3 regions of the Caproicibacterium argilliputei genome follow, and region 1 is predicted to be linked to each of the others. Evidence: predicted binding sites of a transcription regulator. Region 1 holds the regulator's gene; each other region holds the start of a gene.
The links. The regulator Rex, encoded in region 1, represses fermentation and respiration genes when NADH is low (regulators of the CRP and FNR family bind a similar motif). The targets are predictions, from matches to a motif close to ATTGTTAANNNNTTAACAAT.
Positions count from the first base shown of each region.

Region 2: the regulator Rex is predicted to act here: its motif matches at 2,803-2,822, upstream of PXC00_RS04665 (acetyl-CoA C-acetyltransferase).
Region 3: the regulator Rex is predicted to act here: its motif matches at 2,631-2,650, upstream of PXC00_RS04705 (butyryl-CoA:acetate CoA-transferase).

Region 1 is NZ_CP135996.1:1,226,054-1,230,416, forward strand. It holds gene PXC00_RS05890 (CTP synthase) at 107-1,717, shown strand; gene PXC00_RS05895 (redox-sensing transcriptional repressor Rex) at 1,782-2,447, opposite strand; gene PXC00_RS05900 (NADP-dependent isocitrate dehydrogenase) at 2,526-3,734, opposite strand; gene PXC00_RS05905 (TraX family protein) at 3,770-4,363, opposite strand, start outside.
Region 2 is NZ_CP135996.1:983,326-987,688, reverse strand. It holds gene PXC00_RS04675 (3-hydroxybutyryl-CoA dehydrogenase) at 1-686, opposite strand, end outside; gene PXC00_RS04670 (enoyl-CoA hydratase-related protein) at 737-1,513, opposite strand; gene PXC00_RS04665 (acetyl-CoA C-acetyltransferase) at 1,547-2,728, opposite strand; gene PXC00_RS04660 (glutamine--tRNA ligase/YqeY domain fusion protein) at 3,084-4,363, opposite strand, start outside.
Region 3 is NZ_CP135996.1:991,615-995,977, reverse strand. It holds gene hisF (imidazole glycerol phosphate synthase subunit HisF) at 1-70, opposite strand, end outside; gene hisH (imidazole glycerol phosphate synthase subunit HisH) at 74-733, opposite strand; gene PXC00_RS04715 (manganese efflux pump MntP) at 871-1,449, shown strand; gene PXC00_RS04710 (helix-turn-helix transcriptional regulator) at 1,399-2,496, opposite strand; gene PXC00_RS04705 (butyryl-CoA:acetate CoA-transferase) at 2,706-4,049, shown strand; gene PXC00_RS04700 (NUDIX domain-containing protein) at 4,320-4,363, opposite strand, start outside.

The DNA of each region.
Region 1 (4,363 bases):
CGGCTTTTCCTTGACAAGCATCTAGATGAAGTGCTATCATTAAAACAATTGTTTTTTGTCGGGAGCAGGCAAAAAAGAGAGAAATCTTATGCGTATGGAGGATGTTATGGCAGCAAAATATATCTTTGTCACAGGCGGTGTCGTTTCAGGATTGGGAAAGGGAATTACAGCTGCTTCCCTTGGCCGTTTACTGAAAGCGCGCGGTCTGCGTGTTACCATGCAGAAATTTGACCCTTACCTGAATGTGGACCCAGGTACCATGAATCCGTTTCAGCATGGTGAAGTTTTCGTGACGGATGACGGCGCGGAAACTGATTTGGATTTGGGGCACTACGAGCGGTTTATTGACGAAAGCCTGACGCAGAACAGCAATGTTACCTCCGGACGTATTTACTACAACGTGATTCAGAAAGAGCGCAACGGTGACTACGGCGGGGGCACCGTACAGGTTATTCCGCACATCACCAACGAAATTAAGGAGCGCATTTCTGCCGCGCGGGACAACGTTGATGTGGCAATCATCGAAGTTGGCGGTACTGTCGGCGATATCGAAAGTCAGCCTTTTTTGGAGGCCATTCGCCAGTTTGCAACCGAAGAGGGCCGCGAAAACTGTATGTTCATCCATGTTACGCTGGTTCCATATCTGAACTGTTCCCATGAGCATAAATCTAAACCAACGCAGCACAGCGTTAAGGAGCTGCTTTCTATCGGCATTCAGCCGGATGTGATTGTGCTGCGCTCCGAAAAGAAAATCGGCGAGGATATCAAAAAGAAAATCGCGCTGTTCTGCAATGTGCGTGAAGACTGCGTGATTGAGAACCTGGACTTGCCGCTTTTATATGAAGTTCCGCTTGCGCTGCGCGATGAAAAGCTAGACGAAATTGTCTGCCGTCGCCTGGCGCTGGATACGCGCGGGCCGGATCTTGCGGACTGGATCAGCATGGTGCACACGGCGCTTTCTATGACCGACAGTGTCAACATTGCTCTGGTTGGCAAGTATGTGGAACTGCATGATGCCTATCTCAGCGTTGCAGAAGCGCTCACGCATGGCGGGATTGGCAACAATGTCAAGGTCAATGTGCAGTGGATTGACTCCGAAAAAATCACGCCGGAGAATGTGGCGGATATTCTGAAAGACGCAGACGGTGTTTTGGTGCCGGGCGGCTTTGGCGAGCGCGGCATTGAGGGCATGATCACCGCGATTCATTGGGCGCGTGTCAATCGGGTGCCGCTGCTGGGCATCTGCTTGGGTATGCAGCTCTGCATTGTGGAGTACGCACGCAACGTGATGGGAATTGCGGACGCGAATTCGGCAGAGTTTGATCCACAGAGCAAAAATCATGTCATTGACCTGATGCCGGAGCAGAAGGACGTAGAGCAGTTGGGCGGCACCATGCGCCTGGGCAAATATCCGTGCAAGCTTACCTCCGGCACGCTGGCGTGGCGGCTTTACAACCAGGAGCCTCTGGTTTACGAGCGCCATCGTCACCGCTTTGAAGTTAACAACGAGTACCGCAGCCGTATGGAAGAAGCGGGTGTAACCTTCGCCGGCAAGAGCCCGGATGACCGCATTGTAGAGATGATGGAAGTAGACGCCAATCCGTTCTTTATCGGCAGCCAATTTCATCCAGAATTTAAGTCCCGCCCAAACCGCCCGCATCCGCTGTTTAAAGGTCTGGTGGGGGCAGCAAAGGCATATCAGGCAGAAAAAAAATGACGTGTCGGTTTTGACACAGAAAAAATCCAGCCGTTACGGGAGCTTCCCGAATCCGGCTGGATTTTTATATTTGCACTTTTTGGGGTTTTTGAGCTTCCGGTGCGTTGCTGATGCAGTAGCACAGCGTCAGCAGGCTGTCATTCAGATGTACGTTTTCTACAACCGCATTCGGATACTTCATGTTGATGTCGTAATGGCTGAAGTTCCAGTAGTTGTGAATCCCCAGTGGATAAAGCCGGTCAACCGTTGCTTCCACAGCAGTGCGCGGAATGCAGAGGACGGCCATTTCAGGCTTTTTCTCTTTGCAGAAATTTTCAAAGCAAGCGGTGTTCAAAACTTCCATTCCACGAATCACCGTACCGATTTTCTGCGGCGCGTCATCAAAAATACCGATTAGTTCAAATCCGAGCTGCTCAAAGTTCATGTGCGCGGCGATGGCGCGCCCCAGATTGCCGGCGCCGAACAGCACGGTGCGGTAGTTATGCTCTACCCCGAGGATATGGCCGATTTCTGCGGCAAGCTGCTCGACAATGTAGCCGTATCCCTGCTGACCGAAACCACCGAAGCAGTTTAAGTCCTGCCGAATTTGCGAAGCGGTCAAGCCCAGCTTTCCGGAAAGCTCCGTAGAGGAAATGCGGGTGACACCGTCGCGCTTCAGCTGATTCAGAAAGCGGTAGTACCGCGGCAGGCGTCGGATAACAGACATCGAAATATTTTCACGTTTGGGCATGAACAATCCTTCTTTCTGCGAAGCAGCGGCTGCTGCCCCAAAGGCCTGCGTCCGTATGCACGCAATTTTAAAATCAAATCACAGCAGCGGCTCCAGGCGCGCTGCAATTTCTTTCAGAAAGGTTTCCGTGTCGGCTTTGCGCTTGGTTGGCAGGCTGGAAAGCTGATAGAGGTCGCCCGTCATTACACCGTCGGCAATGGTCTGCAGCGCGGCTTTCTCCAACTTTTCACCAAACGCCTGCAGTCGGGGCAGTGCGTCCAGTTCTCCGCGCTTTTTCAGTGCACCGCTCCAGGCAAAGAGCGTGGCAATGCTGTTGGTGCTGGTTGGCTCGCCCTTGAGGTATTTATAGTAGTGACGCTGCACGGTGCCGTGTGCGGCTTCATATTCGTAAACACCGGCAGGGGAAACCAGAACGCTCGTCATCATGGCCAAACTGCCGAAGGCTGTTGCCACCATGTCGCTCATGACATCGCCGTCGTAGTTCTTGCACGCCCAGATGTAGCCACCCTCACTGCGGATGACACGCGCAACGGCATCATCAATCAGCGTGTAGAAGTACGTAATGCCGGCGTTTTTAAACTTTTCCTGATACTCCGTTTCAAAGATTTCCTGGAAAATATCCTTAAATCGATGGTCGTATTTTTTGGAGATGGTGTCTTTGGAGGAAAACCACAAATCCTGCTTGGTGGTCAATGCATAGTCGAAGCAGGCGTGCGCGAAAGAGGCGATGGAAGCATCCAGGTTGTGCTGCCCCTGCACGATGCCTGCGCCATCAAAGGTATGAATGGTCTGACGGGTTTCCCGACCGTCTTTGTCCGTTACGACCAGTTCTGCTTTTGCGCCGGCGAGTACGGTCATTTCCACGTTTTTATAGAGATCACCGTAAGCGTGGCGGGCAATCGTGATCGGCTTTTTCCAGCTTGGGAGGAACGGTGTAACTCCCTTTACCAGAATCGGCGCACGAAACACGGTGCCGTCCAGAATGGCGCGGATGGTTCCGTTCGGGCTTTTCCACATCTGGTGCAGGTTGTATTCTTTGACGCGGGCGGCGTTTGGCGTAATGGTTGCGCATTTAACGCCAACGCCGTATTTTTTGGTTGCCTGCGCAGCTTCCACAGTTACCTTGTCCGCAGTTTCGTCGCGGTGCTTAAGCCCTAGGTCGTAGTATTCCGTTTTCAGGTCAACATAAGGCTCCAACAGAATTTCCTTGATCATTTTCCAGAGGATGCGGGTCATTTCGTCGCCGTCCATTTCGACCAGCGGCGTTTTCATTTGTATTTTATCCATTTAAGGGTACCTCCATGAATCAAAATTGCCGAAGTTTAAGAAATTGGAAATTCGAGCAGACCAAGCAGCAACAGATGGACGGGATAAAAAATGTAAAAAGCCCATTTGTTCAGCCGCGGATGTGTCTCGCCGCCGCGCCTGCCGTTGTACAGGGCGAGTGGGAAAAGCGCCAGCAAAACGCACAGCTGCATGGCAAACAGCCGCATCGACCGCAGTTGGGAGAAAAATGCCGCACAGACTAGGGCGGAAAGAATAAATCCCAGTGCCTGCTTTTTAAAATCACCGCGGTAGATCCAGAATACCAGCGTGAACACCACGCCAAAAATCGGCCAGTCGCCCAAAAGCGTGGCGGCTATGCAGCCGGCAATCGCCAGAACGCGCAGCGCGGTGTTTTGAATCCGGTCATAGGAAAGAATTGCCAGCAGAGAAAAAAACAGCGTCCAGATCATTCCGGTTTCAGGCCGCAGTGTGCCGCTTTCAAAATAGGAATAGCAGGGCCACGACAGCAGTGCGAAAACGCCGAGCCGTAACAGGTACTTGCGCACATTGTGCGTGTAGTGATAGCCTTCTGCCAGAAAGAAGCACATACAGGGCGCCGTGATACGGCCGAAGGCGTGCAGGGCAAAGCC
Region 2 (4,363 bases), 240 kb from region 1:
AGGTCAGACAGAGCCAGCGGCCCCATCGGATGGTTAGCGCCGAGCTTCATGGCGGTGTCGATATCTTCCGCAGCGGCAGTGCCCTCAGAAAGGACCACGACGGCTTCGTTGATCATCGGAACCAGAATCCGATTTACGACAAAACCGGGAGCTTCCTTCACCTGCACCGGCGTTTTGCCGATTTCTGTGGAAATTGCCTTAATCTTTTCGACAACTTCCGCTGGCGTGTTGATACCGGCAATGACTTCAACCAGCTTCATGACAGGCGCCGGATTGAAGAAGTGCATACCAACAACCGGATGCTTTACACCATTCGCAATTTCCGTAATGGACAGAGAGGATGTGTTGGAGGCGAAAATGCACGACGGTTTGCAGCACTCGTCAAGCTTCTGAAAGATACCCTGCTTGATGTCCATTTTTTCCAGAGCAGCTTCAACAATCAGGTCGCAGTCGGCAGCAATTTCATTTGTGCCGGTTGTAATCTTTGCCAAAATCGCATCCGCAGCGGACTGCTCCATTTTGCCTTTCTTTACCAGCCGGTCAAGGCTCTTCTGAATCTTTGCCTTGCCGCCTTCCGCCCACTCAGGCTTTACGTCGCAAAGACGAACTTCATAACCATTTGTCTGTGCAAAAGCCTGCGCAATTCCGGAGCCCATGGTTCCTGCGCCGATAACACCAACGATCATGAGAAAATCCTCCTGTTAATCATAATTATAGTATTTACTTGCCGAGCAGCTTACCGATTGATAAACGGCTCATGCTTACGCTTTTCGCAGAAAGCGGTCATGGCGTTTTTCTGGTCTGCTGTGCCGCAGCAGGCCGCGAAAAGCTCCGGCTCAAACGCAACTGCCGAATCGATATCCATCTGCAGACCCATGTTGATTGCTTTCTTGCACTGCCGTACGGCAATGGGTGCATTACCGGCAATCCGCTCGGCCAGCTTCATGGCTTCCTCCAGCATCTGTTCCGCCGGATACACCGCATTGACCAGACCAACCCGCAGCGCTTCTTCCGCTTTGATATTGCGCGCCGCGTAAATCATTTCCTTCGCCTTGCCGACGCCGATGGTGCGTGCCAGCCGCTGGGTACCGCCGAAACCGGGCGTAATGCCCAGACCGGCTTCCGGCTGACCGAACACAGCGTTATCCGCAGCAATACGGATGTCACAGCTCAGAGAAAGCTCGCAGCCGCCGCCAAGTGCAAAGCCGTTGACCGCCGCGATAACTGGCATCGGCAGCTTTTCAATTTTCCGGAACACCGCGTTGCCTTTTGCGCTAAACGCACGACCCTCATCCGGTGTCATGGTGCTCATAGCGCCAATGTCAGCGCCAGCAACAAAGGCCTTCTGCCCGGCGCCGGTAATGACGACGCAGCGGGTTTTGTCTGCGTCAATGGCGTCGACAACTGCTTCCAAATCTGCAAGGACTTCCGGATTCAGCGCGTTCAGGGCTTTCTCGCGGTCAATGGTAATGACACCGACAAAGTCTTTCTGCTCATAGTTTACAAAGCTCATGTTTCCGCCTGCTTTCTTCGGTTTTCCGCGCAATTAGTATTTCTTTACGATGGTTGCAACACCCATGCCGCCGCCGACGCACAGGGTAGCAAGGCCGTACTCGCTGTCGCGCTTCTGCATTTCGTACATCAGCGTTGTGAGGATACGGGTGCCGGAGCAGCCGACCGGATGACCCAGTGCAATGGCGCCGCCGTTGACATTGACCTTGCTCATGTCAAACTGCAGGTCGTGGCAAACTGCGAGGGACTGGGAAGCGAACGCTTCGTTTGCTTCAATCAAGTCCATCTGCGCAACGCTCATGCCGCTCTTCTTCATAACCTTTTTGGTGGCTTCAATCGGGCCAAGACCCATGTAAGCCGGGTCAACGCCTGCGGAAGCGCCGGCAACCCAGTAAGCCATCGGCTTGACACCGAGTTCCTTTGCCTTCTCCTCTGTCATCACAACAACTGCGGAAGCAGCGTCGTTAATGCCGGAAGCGTTGCCTGCGGTGACTGTGCCGTTCTCTTTGAATGCCGGACGCAGACCAGCCAGGGATTCGGCGGTCACGCCTGCACGGGGGCCTTCATCCTGGTCAAAAATCACGGTCTTTTTCTTCTGCTTAACTTCAATCGGCACAATTTCGTCTTTGAACTTGCCTGCCGCGATGGCAGCCTGTGCTTTCTGCTGGCTAGCAGCTGCAAATTCGTCCTGCATCTGGCGGGTAATACCGTATTTTTCCGCAACGTTTTCTGCGGTGATACCCATGTGATAGTGATGGAAGGTATCTTCCAGGCCATCATGAATCATAGAGTCAATGAGCTTGCCATCGTTCATACGGTAACCGAAACGTGCCTTTTTGAGCAGATACGGCGCATTGGACATACTTTCCGCACCGCCGGCAACAATCACGTCTGCCTCGCCGGCAGCAATCAGCGCAGCGGCAACATTGACGCTCTTCAGGCCGGAGCCACAGAGGTTGTTCAGTGTAAATGCTGGAGTTTCGATCGGAATGCCGGCATAAATAGCAGCCTGGCGGGCAACATTCTGACCAATGCCTGCCTGGAACACACAGCCAAGGATAACTTCATCCACCACATTCGGCTGCACACCGGCACGCTTCATGGCCTCCTTAACAACAATGGTTGCCAACTCCGGTGTTTCTTTGCCCACAAGGGCTCCACCCATTTTACCGATTGCCGTACGGCACGCACCAGCCAAAACGATTCTTCTTGACATATTTGTTTCCTCCATTCATTTGATAACACTGTTTTCTCGCTGCACCCTGGCACGAAAAAGACCAGTTATTCGCATAAGTTAAATATATCACAATCTCGCATCGTTTGCAACAATTTCGTTAAAGTTTTAGCAAAGTTCCCGCTTTCGCATGGGTGCAGCAGCAAAATGCCTAATATCATCAACTCTGACTCCCTGATTATACCATATTCCGCATTAAGAAATCATTTAATTTCGACAAAAATCGAAGAATTCAAAGAAATTTAATAACTAAAAAGAACTTTTCAAGGAATGCGTCCCCTGAAAAGTCCTTTTACGAAGTCCGGCAGATATTTTGCCGCACCGAACCCGCTTTTTGTTATTTATTCGGCTTAAAGCCATCCTTCAAAGAAACGGAACGGTTAAAAACCAGATGTGCCGGTGTGGAATCCTTGTCCAGACAGAAGTACCCCTCCCGCATGAACTGGAACGGCATTGCAGCGTCTGCCTCCCGCAGGGATGGCTCCACCTTGCAGTGCTGCAGCACCTGCAGGGAATCGGGGTTCAAAACCGTGAGGAAGTCCTCCTCCTGCTCCGGTTCCGGCACCGTAAACAGACTGCCATACAAGCGTACCTCCGCTTCCGTGCAGTCAGCGGCATTCACCCAGTGGATGGTACCACGCACCTTGCGGCCGTCCGGCGTATTGCCGCCGCGCGTTTCGGGGTCATACTCAGCGTAAACCGTTTTGACGCTGCCGTCCTCGTTTTTGTCGCAGCCGGTGCAGCGGACAATATACGCCGTTTTCAGGCGCACCTCATTGCCCGGGAAAAGTCGGCGGTAGCCCTTAACCGGCTCCTCCAGAAAATCCCCCGCCTCAATCCAAAGCTCGCGGGAAAAGGTCACCTCGCGGGTGCCGTCTTCCGGGCGCTCCGGATTGTTTTCTACTGTAAAGGTTTCCGTCTGACCTTGCGGATAGTTGGTCAGCACCAGCTTGACCGGATGCAGCACTGCCATGGTGCGGCGCGCTTTCAGGTTTAAGTCCTCCCGCAGGCAATGCTCTAAAAAGCCGTACTCCACCGTGGAATCAACCTTAGAAACGCCGATGCGGCTGCAGAAGTTCCGGATGGAGGCCGGCGTAAAGCCACGGCGGCGCAGACCGCAGAGCGTAGGCATACGCGGGTCGTCCCAGCCGGAAACGAAGCCGCCCTCCACCAGTTTGCGCAGCTTGCGCTTGCTCATAACAGTGTTATTGATACCCAGACGGGCAAACTCAATCTGCCGCGGTTTTGCAGGCAGGTCAATGTGCTCGATTACCCAGTCGTAAAGCGGCCGATGCTCCTCAAACTCCAGGGTACAGAGCGAATGGGTAATTCCCTCCATGGCGTCCTCAATCGGATGCGCGAAGTCGTACATGGGGTAAACACACCATTTGTCGCCGGTGCGGTGGTGATGCATATGGTTGATTCGGTAAATAACCGGGTCGCGCAGATTGAAGTTACCGGAAGCAAGATCCATTTTCGCACGCAGCGTCATGCGGCCGTCCGCAAACTCCCCTGCTTTCATGCGGGCAAACAGGGCAAGGCTTTCTGCAATGGGGCGGTCCCGATACGGACTGACCGCCGGATGCGTCAGGTCACCGCGATTGTCGTGCATCTGCT
Region 3 (4,363 bases), 230 kb from region 1:
CAAAGGAAGTGCCCTTCACCACACGGCCGTTTTTCACATCCAAACAGGGAATAATCCGCTTTGCATACATCCGTTACCCCTCCTTGCCGGTCAGCGCCGCAAAATTACGAAGAATCTGCAGACCGACCCTGCCGCTTTTTTCGGGGTGGAACTGCATGGCATACAGGCTGCCGCGGTGCACCGCCGCATCGATTTCCACCCCATACTGCGTCGTTGCAGACACCTCTTTCGGATAAGCCGCTTTTAGATAATAGGAATGCACAAAATAGACATACGGCTGCGGCGGAAGCCCCTGAAACAAACCGGAGGAATCCCGAATCGTCAGGCTGTTCCAGCCCATGTGCGGAATCTTCAGCCCCGGCTGCGCCGGAATCCGGCAGATTTTGCCCCGAAAAATGCCCAGCCCGGGCACACCCGGCGCTTCTTCGCTGCTTTCAAACAGCAGCTGCAGCCCCAGGCAAATACCCAGAAACGGCTTTTCCGACTCCGCCAAGTCATACACCGCATTGACCAGACCGGCCGCTTTCAGGTGCGCCATGGCATCCCCAAACGCCCCCACGCCCGGCAGCACCACGCCATCCGCCGCGCGCAGCACCGCCGGGTCTGCTGTAACCTGCACGCTGCAGCCGATAAATTCCAGCGCCTTCCGAACACTCTGCAGATTTCCCGCACCATAGTCGATGACCGCAATCATGGTAACACCCCGTTCCGCTTTTGTAAGATAGTTTAGCATAGTCCATTGCTAAAGTCAATGATGTCCGAATGAAAATTCTGACCGGCAGGCAGAAACAATACCGCTTCAAAAATTTGACAGTGGCGCTGCCTTGTGCTAGCATATAGAGAATCTGTGTTTCGGAGGAAGGGATTCGAATGGATGGTTTTGCATTGGTCAGCATCGCCGTAGGGCTGAGCATGGACGCTTTTGCGGTCAGTCTGGCAAACGGCGCTGTGACGTGCCGTGTCCGCCCGGCGTTTGCCTTAAAGCTCGCCGCCGTGTTCGGCGGTTTTCAGGCAGCCATGCCCATGCTAGGTTGGCTGATTGGCAAAGCAGGCGCCGGTTTCATCAATGCGGTTGACCACTGGGTCGCGCTGATCCTGCTCTCTTTCATTGGCGTGCAAATGCTGCTGGAGGCCCGCAAGGCTCCCGACTGCGGCTGCCTGCAGGAAGATCTGCCGCTGAAAACGCTGCTGACGCTTGCCGTGGCGACCAGCATTGACGCGCTTGCCACCGGCATCATCCTGCCCAATGCCGTGGGCGCCGCCTCGCTGCAACAAATGCTGCTTTCTGTGGGAATCATCGGTGCGGTCACCTTTGTGCTATGTCTGGGCGGCGTGTTCCTCGGCAAAAAGTGCGGCGACCTTCTGCGTGCAAAGGCGCAGATTGTCGGCGGTCTGGTCTTAATCGCCATCGGCGTGAAAATATTTATCGAGCATATGTGGTTCTCGTAAATTCGGCAGACAGCCTCCCGTTTCGGGCGGCTGTTTTTCGTCTTCGGGCAGGCGGTACACTGCCTCCAGCTCCCACAAGCGACGGCGCATTTCGTCCCGCACATAGGTCGGCGCCATAACCGCCAGGCGCGCGCCGTACTGCAGCAGCCAGCCGTACAGTCCCTCGCTGACGCGCGCACAGACGTGCGCTGTAAACACCTCCCGATCCCACTCCAGAATCTCCATTTCCTCACCGAACCGGTCTGCCAACACATCCATCAGGCTGCAGTCGCAGCGCAGAAGCAGCTGCTCTTCCCTGCCGCCAAACAAAAAAAATGCGTGCCGCAGGTAATCTGCCGTGTCAAACCGCCCAGTGTAAGGCGTGACCTCTGTAAAGGGACGCACCGGCTCCGGCTCCATGCAGACGTCGTACATCCGGTCCAGCCGGTACTTGCTCACCGTATCATATTTTTCGTAATTGCCCGCCAGATAATAATGGTCATCCCGCCAGAACAGCGCGTAAGGGCTTAGAAGAAACAGCCGACCGCCGTCCTGCTGCATTTGCCCGGCACAAAGCGTGCGGTGGTGGTAGGTAAAGGAAATCTTCTGTTTGCGCGCAATGGCCTGCTGAATCACCGAAACCGTATGTACCACTTCATTATTCTCCAGTTTGCGTGCCGGATCATAATAAATCTGTTTCTGCAGGGCCTCCTGCTCCCCGCTGGGCAGCATCCGCTTCAGCTTTTCCGTAAGGCGGATGGTGGCCTCCTCCGTCAAAAACGGCGCCGCGCTGACCGCATCCAGCAGCATACGCACCTCTGCCGTTTCCAGAATCCGCTGCGACAGATAGTATCCGGGATATGGCGTACGCGTAAAAACAATGTTGTATCCCACACGGCGCAGTGCGGCAATGTCGCGCCCGATCGCCCTGCGCTTGGAGTAAATGCCCCGCTTTTCCAAACCCGCCGCAATCTCACACATCTGCAGCGGATGTTCTTTAGATGCCTCCTGATGCAGCATCTGCATCACTGCCAAAACCCGCAGCTTGGATACCTCGCTTTCTGCCATGCCTGCTCACCCTCTTTTGAAAATCTGACAGTATCTTAACATATTTCAGAAGATTTTGCAGAATTTTTTGATAATTTGCAAATGTTTCTGTCCGGCATACTTGTCGCTGAACAGAAAAAATGCTATAATAAGATATTGTTAAGGCATTAACAATATCGACTTTTATGCTTTCAGCATTGAAATATTAGTAGAAAGGCAGCTGTTCTTGAATGGACTACACAAAAGAGTATGCGCAAAAACTGACGACCGCCGAAAAAGCCGTCAGCGTAATCAAATCCGGTGACTGGGTGGATTACGGTTGGAACATGGCAACCGTACATGATCTGGATTCCGCCCTGGCGGCGCGCGTCGAAGACCTGCACGATGTTAAAGTGCGCGGCGGCGTTTTAATGGATGTACCGGAAATTTTCAAGGTGAAAAATCCCGGCGAGCACTTTTCGTTTTATTCCTGGCATTATTCCGGTGTAGAGCGCAAGTTTGCCAAAGAGGGCTTCATCACCTATGTGCCGGTTCGCTACTCCGAAATTCCGCGTTACTGTCGCGAAGACATTCCGCCGATTGATGTTGCCATGCTGCAGGTCGCACCGATGGACAAACACGGCTACTTTAACTTCGGGCCGTCCGGCTCTATGGAAGCCGCCATCTGTGAGCGCGCCAAGCACATCATTGTGGAAGTCAATGACAAAATGCCGCACTGCTTGGGCGGGTTTCAGACAGAGGTGCACATCTCCAAAGTCGATGCCATTGTGGAAATGAAGGAACCCTATGCCCGTTGTATGCCGCCTGCACGCGCGGCAACCGAAGTGGACGAGATTGTGGCCAAAACCATTGTCAACGAAATTCCAAACGGCGCCTGCCTGCAGCTGGGTATCGGCAGTATGCCAAACGCCGTTGGCTCGCTGCTGGCGCAGTCTGACCTGAAAGACCTCGGTGTACATACGGAAATGTACGTGGATGCCTTTGTGGATATGGCGGAAAAAGGCATTATCAACGGCACCAAAAAGCAGCTGAACCCCGGTCGGCAAGTCTACGCCTTTGCCTGCGGCTCGCAGAAGCTGTACGACTATCTGGACGACAACCCGGCGTGCATGGCGGCGCCGGTCAACTACGTGAATGACGTCCGTGTAATCTCCGCGCATGACAACATGATTTCCATCAACAACATCGTCAATATGGATCTGTACGGGCAGGTCAATGCGGAATCCAACGGCTTGCGGCAAATCACCGGCGCAGGCGGTCAGCTGGACTATGTGATGGGCGCATACCTTTCCCGCGGCGGCAAAAGCTTCATCTGCTGCTCCTCAACCTTTACGGACAAATCCGGTGAGCTGCAATCGCGTATTCTGCCGATTCTCCACTCCGGCTCGACTGTGACGGATACCCGCGCCAATATTCAATACGTTGTTACCGAATACGGCATGGTCAATTTGAAGGGTGCTTCCCTCTGGGAGCGCGCAGAAAAGCTCATTAGTATATCCCACCCGAAGTTCCGCGAACAGCTGATTGCCGCGGCGGAACAGCAGGGAATTTGGCATCATAGCAATAAAATCTAACGACGAACATAAAAAAAACAGGACTGCGGTGAAATGCTTTTTTCACAACAGTCCTGTTTTTTATGATTTAAAACGCAGTCATCTTGGTGAATATTACCTGATTTCCATCCGCAATGCCGCCATAAACCAAGTTATCCTGTACTGCAAAATTCAGATAATGTTTAATTACAAATTTTGCAGTAAACGGCATTTCCAATGTATTTAGTTCGGACAGCTTGAACCATTTTGAAATTCCTTCGTTGGATATCAAGGCGGTACTGACACCTTCTTTTAAATCTGAAAAAAATAATAATTCTGTCGGATTTCTTCTTTCG